Linked DNA regions of Embleya scabrispora. Each later gene encodes a partner of the first gene's protein in a complex. Links are inferred from orthologs where the notes say so. Each region holds a gene or a part of one and is shown on either strand. Other genes may lie near its edges. The genes, in order: B4N89_RS21455 and B4N89_RS22085.

What was found.
Region 2: B4N89_RS21455 (region 1) and B4N89_RS22085 share a complex: the UniProt entries of both Bacillus subtilis proteins name them as parts of the possible RNA degradosome complex. The link is inferred for Embleya scabrispora from one-to-one orthologs.

The regions. Positions count from the first base shown.
Region 1 is NZ_MWQN01000001.1:4,822,709-4,826,010, forward strand. Bases 302-3,287 are described here. They hold B4N89_RS21455 (polyribonucleotide nucleotidyltransferase), read left to right. Parts: upstream 302-674; coding sequence 675-2,900; downstream 2,901-3,287. Other genes in these bases: rpsO (30S ribosomal protein S15), read left to right, coding at 302-346; B4N89_RS21460 (M16 family metallopeptidase), read left to right, coding at 2,897-3,287. In the rest of the region: more of rpsO, read left to right, coding at 59-301; more of B4N89_RS21460, read left to right, coding at 3,288-3,302. UniProt on the Bacillus subtilis protein: Involved in mRNA degradation. Catalyzes the phosphorolysis of single-stranded polyribonucleotides processively in the 3'- to 5'-direction. Necessary for competence development in Bacillus subtilis.
Region 2 is NZ_MWQN01000001.1:4,977,029-4,980,165, reverse strand. Bases 131-2,951 are described here. They hold B4N89_RS22085 (6-phosphofructokinase), read right to left. Parts: upstream 2,144-2,951; coding sequence 1,118-2,143; downstream 131-1,117. Other genes in these bases: B4N89_RS22080 (response regulator), read right to left, coding at 2,280-2,951; B4N89_RS22090 (hypothetical protein), read left to right, coding at 131-1,089. Also shown: more of B4N89_RS22090, read left to right, coding at 1-130; more of B4N89_RS22080, read right to left, coding at 2,952-2,984; MacS family sensor histidine kinase, read right to left, coding at 2,981-3,137. UniProt on the Bacillus subtilis protein: Catalyzes the phosphorylation of D-fructose 6-phosphate to fructose 1,6-bisphosphate by ATP, the first committing step of glycolysis.

The DNA.
Region 1 (3,302 bases):
CCCAGTCGCCGCCGTGAGTAAGACCGGTGGCGCTCACCACCTTGCAGAGGGAGAACACGTGTCGCTCGACACCGCAACGAAGAAGCAGATCATGGCCGACTACGCCACCAAGGAAGGCGACACCGGCTCTCCCGAGGTGCAGGTCGCGATCCTGAGCTACCGGATCAACGAGCTCACCGCGCACCTCAAGGAGCACAAGCACGACCACCACAGCCGCCGGGGCCTGCTGCTCCTGGTCGGCCAGCGTCGTCGCCTGCTCGGCTACCTGGCCAAGAAGGACATCGAGCGCTACCGCACGCTGACCGACCGCCTGAGCATCCGCCGCAGCGGCGTCGGCATCCGCTAGCAACACACGACGGGGGAGCGGCTTGCACAAGCCGCTCCTTCGCCGTATCCGGACGCGGTCTTTGTAGGCTGTGTTCCGCACGCGGGCATCCGCGGTGAGATAGAACAAGACAATCGACGTCGGTCGCGCCTCGCGCACACCCGACGACGAGGACGAACGACAGACACTGGGAGCGCCGCGTCGCGACCAAGGCGCCGACCTCCAGCGCCGGTCCTCGGTAGTGGCCCCCGGGTAACGCACCCGGGTGCTTCGATCGAAGACCGGCACGGTCGGCCCTTCAGGCGTCATGCGCCGCGGACCTCCCTCGAAACGAACGAGGAGGGCACCCGTGGAGGGTCCCGACATCAGCTTCGCCGAAGCAGTCATCGAGAACGGCACGTTCGGCAACCGCACCATCCGCTTCGAGACCGGCCGGCTCGCCAAGCAGGCCGCCGGCTCCGCCGTGGTCTACCTGGACGACGACACCATGGTGCTCTCGGCCACCACCGCCTCGAAGCGCCCCAAGGACCAGCTCGACTTCTTCCCCCTGACGGTGGACGTCGAGGAGCGCATGTACGCCGCGGGCAAGATCCCCGGCTCCTTCTTCCGCCGCGAGGGCCGCCCGTCCGAGGACGCCGTGCTCACCTGTCGGCTGATCGACCGTCCGCTGCGCCCGTCCTTCAAGAAGGGCCTGCGCAACGAGATCCAGATCGTCGAGACGATCATGGCGCTCAACCCGGACCACCTGTACGACGTGGTCGCGATCAACGCGGCCTCGATGTCCACCCAGCTCGCGGGCCTGCCGTTCTCCGGCCCGATCGGCGGCGTCCGGGTGGCGCTGATCGACGGCACCTGGGTCGGCTTCCCGACGCACACCGAGCTCGAGCGCGCCGTGTTCGACATGGTCGTCGCGGGCCGCGTGCTCGACGACGGCGACGTGGCGATCATGATGGTCGAGGCCGAGGCCACGACCGGCACGATCGAGCTGGTCAAGGGCGGCGCCGAGGCGCCGACCGAGGAGGTCGTCGCCGACGGCCTCGAGGCCGCCAAGAAGTTCATCAAGGCGCTGTGCGCCGCGCAGGTCGAGGTGGCCGACAAGGCCGCCAAGGAGACCGGCGAGTTCCCGGTCTACCTGGACTACCAGGACGACGTCTTCGAGGCGCTGGCCGCCGCGGTGACCGACGAGCTGTCGGCCGCGCTGACCATCGCCGGCAAGCAGGCCCGCGAGGCCGAGCTCGACCGGGTCAAGGACCTGGCCGCGGAGAAGCTGCTCCCGGCGTTCGAGGGTCGCGAGAAGGAGATCGGCGGCGCGTTCCGCTCGCTGACCAAGAAGCTCGTCCGGCAGCGCGTGCTGCGCGACAAGGTGCGCATCGACGGTCGCGGGCTGACCGACATCCGCACCCTGTCGGCCGAGGTCGAGGTCATCCCGCGCGTGCACGGCTCGGCCCTGTTCGAGCGCGGCGAGACCCAGATCCTGGGCATCACCACGCTGAACATGCTGCGCATGGAGCAGATGCTCGACACGCTCTCGCCCGAGACGCGCAAGCGCTACATGCACAACTACAACTTCCCGCCGTACTCGGTCGGCGAGACCGGCCGCGTGGGCTCGCCCAAGCGCCGCGAGATCGGCCACGGCGCGCTCGCCGAGCGCGCCCTCCTGCCGGTCCTGCCCGCGCGCGAGGACTTCCCGTACGCGATCCGCCAGGTGTCCGAGGCGCTCGGCTCCAACGGCTCGACCTCGATGGGCTCGGTCTGCGCGTCCACGATGTCGCTGCTCAACGCCGGTGTGCCGCTGCGGGCGCCGGTCGCGGGCATCGCGATGGGCCTGATCTCGGACGAGGTCGACGGCAAGACCGAGTACGTGTGCCTGACCGACATCCTCGGTGCCGAGGACGCGTACGGCGACATGGACTTCAAGGTCGCCGGCACCAAGGAGTTCGTCACCGCGCTCCAGCTCGACACCAAGCTCGACGGCATCCCCGCGTCGGTGCTGGCCGCGGCGCTCAAGCAGGCCAAGGACGCCCGTCTGCACATCCTCGACGTGATGATGGAGGCCATCGACACTCCGGACGAGATGTCGAAGTTCGCGCCGCGCATCATCACCGTCAAGATCCCGGTGGACAAGATCGGCGAGGTCATCGGCCCGAAGGGCAAGATGATCAACCAGATCCAGGACGACACCGGTGCGGAGATCACCATCGAGGACGATGGCACGATCTACATCGGTGCCTCGGACGGCACCTCGGCCGAGGCCGCGCGGGCGACGATCAACGCGATCGCCAACCCGACGATGCCCGAGGTCGGGGAGCGCTACCTGGGTACGGTTGTCAAGACCACCACGTTCGGCGCGTTCGTGTCGCTCATGCCCGGCAAGGACGGCCTGCTGCACATCTCGCAGCTGCGCAAGATCGCCGGTGGCAAGCGCGTCGAGAACGTCGACGACGTGATCAAGGTCGGCGAGAAGGTGCAGGTCGAGATCGCCGAGATCGACCAGCGCGGCAAGCTGTCGCTCGTCCCCGTCATCGAGGGCGAAGGCGACGCCGCCGAGGACACCGAGGACGCTGCCGCCAAGTGACGTCCTCCTCGTCGAAGAACCAGGCCGCCGCGTCCGCGCAGCGGCCTGGTTCCACGAAGACCCTGCTGCGTGACGCGGACGGTGTGGGCGCCGTCCGCCGCACGGTCCTGCCCGGCGGCCTGCGGGTGATCACCGAGAACATGCCGTCCGTGCGCTCCGCGACCTTCGGCATCTGGGTCGGGGTGGGCTCGCGCGACGAGACCCCCGCTCTGGCCGGCACCTCGCACTACCTCGAACACCTGCTGTTCAAGGGCACCGCGAAGCGCGACGCGCTGGAGATCTCCGCGGAACTGGACGCCGTCGGTGGTGAGATGAACGCGTTCACCACCAAGGAGTACACGTGCTACTACGCACGTGTGCTCGACACCGACCTCCCGCTCGCCATCGACGTGATCTGCGACA
Region 2 (3,137 bases), 150 kb from region 1 along the record:
CTGGAAGTCCTCGACCCGGTCCGCGGCGCCTGGGTGCTCAGGCCCCTGGGCACGCTCGGCTCGACGTCGCTGCCGTTGCCCGGCACGTCCGCGGTTCCCGAGACCTCGGGCCGGCTCGCGCCCGGCGCGACGGTCGAGTTCCGACTGCGATTCACGATCGCGGCGAACGTTCCGACGCAGTTCGTGCAGGTCTCCATGCGCGGACGAAGCCACTCCCCGAGCACCGGCGACGAGCCGCGTTTCACCAGGGCCCTCGCGTTCGACGCCGCGCTGCTCGGGCCGGACGGCAGTGCGCCCACGCGCCCACCGTTGCCGGACGAGACCCGCTCGCCGTCCGTGCCGGACGCGGGCCCGGATCGGTCCGGCGGCATGGCGAAGACGTTCCCCACCGCGCGGCGCGGGGACGGGCCGACGTTCAACCTCGTCGGCGTACCCGGTCGGCTCCAGGCCGGCGGCGGGGCGGCCGAGTTCAAGGTCACCTTCTCCAACGACACCGGCCGGATCATCCCCGGCGTGCGTCCGGAAGTGGTGTTCACCAGCGGCCAGTCCCCGATCACCCCCGGGCAGTTGGTGGTCGAGGTGTACGACTCCTACGACCGGGGCTGGAGTCCGGTGTCGCTCCAGGTGCTCACCGACCCCGCCAACGGCCGCGACGCGCACCTCGCCGGTGCGCTGACGCCCAAGCCGTGGGACGGCCAACGGCAGCTGCCGCCCGGCGAGTTCGCGACCATCTCGCTCCGGGTCTCGATCCCGGCCGGCTCGCCGGTGGCGGGCGGCGACCTCGCCGTACTCGCCGGCGGCGCGGCCCCGAACGGGGTGGGCCCCGACCTCTCCTCGCGCAGCGACTACCAGGTGCTCCACGTGCCCAACCCCGGCGGGCCCACGCGCGCGCCCACGCTGCGGCCCGAACTGCCGCCGACCGCGCCGGACTCGGCCGCCGGGCAGCGCAGGGAGGACCACGACGACACGTTCACCTTCGCCACCGTCGCGATCTGGGTCACCCTCGCGGTCCTCGGCGCCACCATCGTGCACTTCGCCCGCAAGAACCGCCGGCAGGGCGCCGGGACCCCGCTGGGACCCGACGCCTGACGCCCGACTCCGGCGCGCCGTCACGGCATCAGCCGAACAGCACCTTCGCCTCTTCGTACAGCGCCGGCGGCACGGTCTTCAGCTCGCGCGTGGCGGCCTCCAGCGGCACGGTCACCACGTCGGTCCCGCGCAGCGCGACCATCCTGCCCCATTCGCCCGCGTTGACCGCGTCGATCGCGTGGAACCCGAACCGGGTGGCCAGCCAGCGGTCGAACGCGGTGGGCGTGCCGCCGCGTTGCACGTGGCCGAGCACGGTGGTGCGCGCCTCGTGTCCGGTGCGCTTCTCGATCTCCGAGGCCAGCCAGTCGCCGATCCCGGACAGCTTGACGTGGCCGAACGCGTCCAGCGTCTGGTCCTTGGTCACCATCTGGCCAGCCAGCGGGATGGCGCCCTCGGCGACCACGATGATCGGCGCGTAGTTGGTCCGGAACCGGCTGTCCACCCAGGCGCAGACCTCCTCGACGTCGAAGTTCTGCTCGGGGATCAGGATCACGTTGGCCCCGCCGGCCATGCCGGAGTGGATCGCGATCCAGCCCGCGTGCCGGCCCATCACCTCGACGATGAGCACCCGGCGGTGCGATTCGGCGGTGGTGTGCAGGCGGTCGATCGCCTCGGTGGCGATGTTGACCGCGGTGTCGAAACCGAACGTGTAGTCGGTCGCGTTCAGGTCGTTGTCGATGGTCTTGGGCACTCCGACGACCTTGACGTCGTGCTCGTGCAGCCGGGTCGCCACGCCGAGGGTGTCCTCGCCGCCGATCGCCACGAGCGCGTCCACCTCGAACTTGCCCAGGTTCTCCCGGATCCGCTCGATGCCGCGATCGACCTTGATCGGGTTGGTCCGGGACGAGCCGAGGATGGTTCCGCCGCGCGGCAGGATCCCGCGTACCGCCTTGATGTCGAGCGGCATGGTGTCGCCTTCGAGCGGACCGCGCCAGCCGTCCCGAAAGCCGATGAATTCGTACCCGTAGTCCTGGACGCCCTTGCGGACGACCGCCCGGATCACCGCGTTGAGGCCCGGGCAGTCGCCGCCGCCGGTCAGTACTCCGACACGCATCGAAATCTCCGATTTCTTCCGTCCGGCACGATTCGCGGCCCACGCTACCGGTGCGAGAAGCCACCTCGACTCTTCCCACCACCCGTTCGAGGTACCCGACTTGATCGCGTCGGCTTGATCGCGCGTGGGGCACGCCCTAGTCGTCCAGGCCCTTCTCGATCGCGTAGCGGACCAGTTCGACCCGGTTGTGCAGTTGCAGCTTGTTCAAGGTGTTCTGGACGTGGTTCTGCACCGTGCGGTGGGACAGGAACAGGCGCTCCGCGATCTGCTTGTACGACAGCCCCTTGGCGACCATGCGCAACACCTCGGTCTCCCGGTCGGTCAGCCGCGGCGCGGTCGGGCCGCCCGCCGCGTCCCGGCGCGGTGGATCGGTGGCCATCCGGCGGAACTCGCCGAGCACCAGGCCGGCCAGCCCGGGGGTGAACACCGGGTCCCCGACGGCGGTCCGGCGCACCGCGTCGACCAGTTCCTCGCGGCTCGCGGACTTGACCAGGTATCCGGTCGCGCCGGCCTTGACCGCCTCCAGGACGTCCTCCTGCTCACCGCTGGCGGACAACACCAGGATGCGCACCGCCCGGTCGTGGCGGACCAGTTCGCGGGCCACCTCGACCCCCGGCAGCTTGGGCAGGTTCAGGTCCAGGATCACCACGTTCGGCGAGGTGGCCTGGGCCCGGCGGACCGCCTCGGGGCCGTCCCCGGCGGTGGCGACCACGTCGTAGCCCGCCGCCGCGAGGTCGCGCGCCACCGCCTCGCGCCACATCGGGTGGTCGTCCACGACCAGGACGCGCAGTGCGGCGGCCGGTGTCTCCTCGGTCGGTGTGCCCGTGTTCGTGTCGTTCATCCGCTCCCCTGCCTCGGCACCCGGAACTCCAGTTCGGTGCCTTCTCCCGTCACCGACGACCACACCACGGTGCCGCCGAGATCGCGCACCCGGCCCTCGATCGACTGGGCCACGCCCAACCGCCCCTGGGCCCGGGCCGCCTCGAGTCGCCCC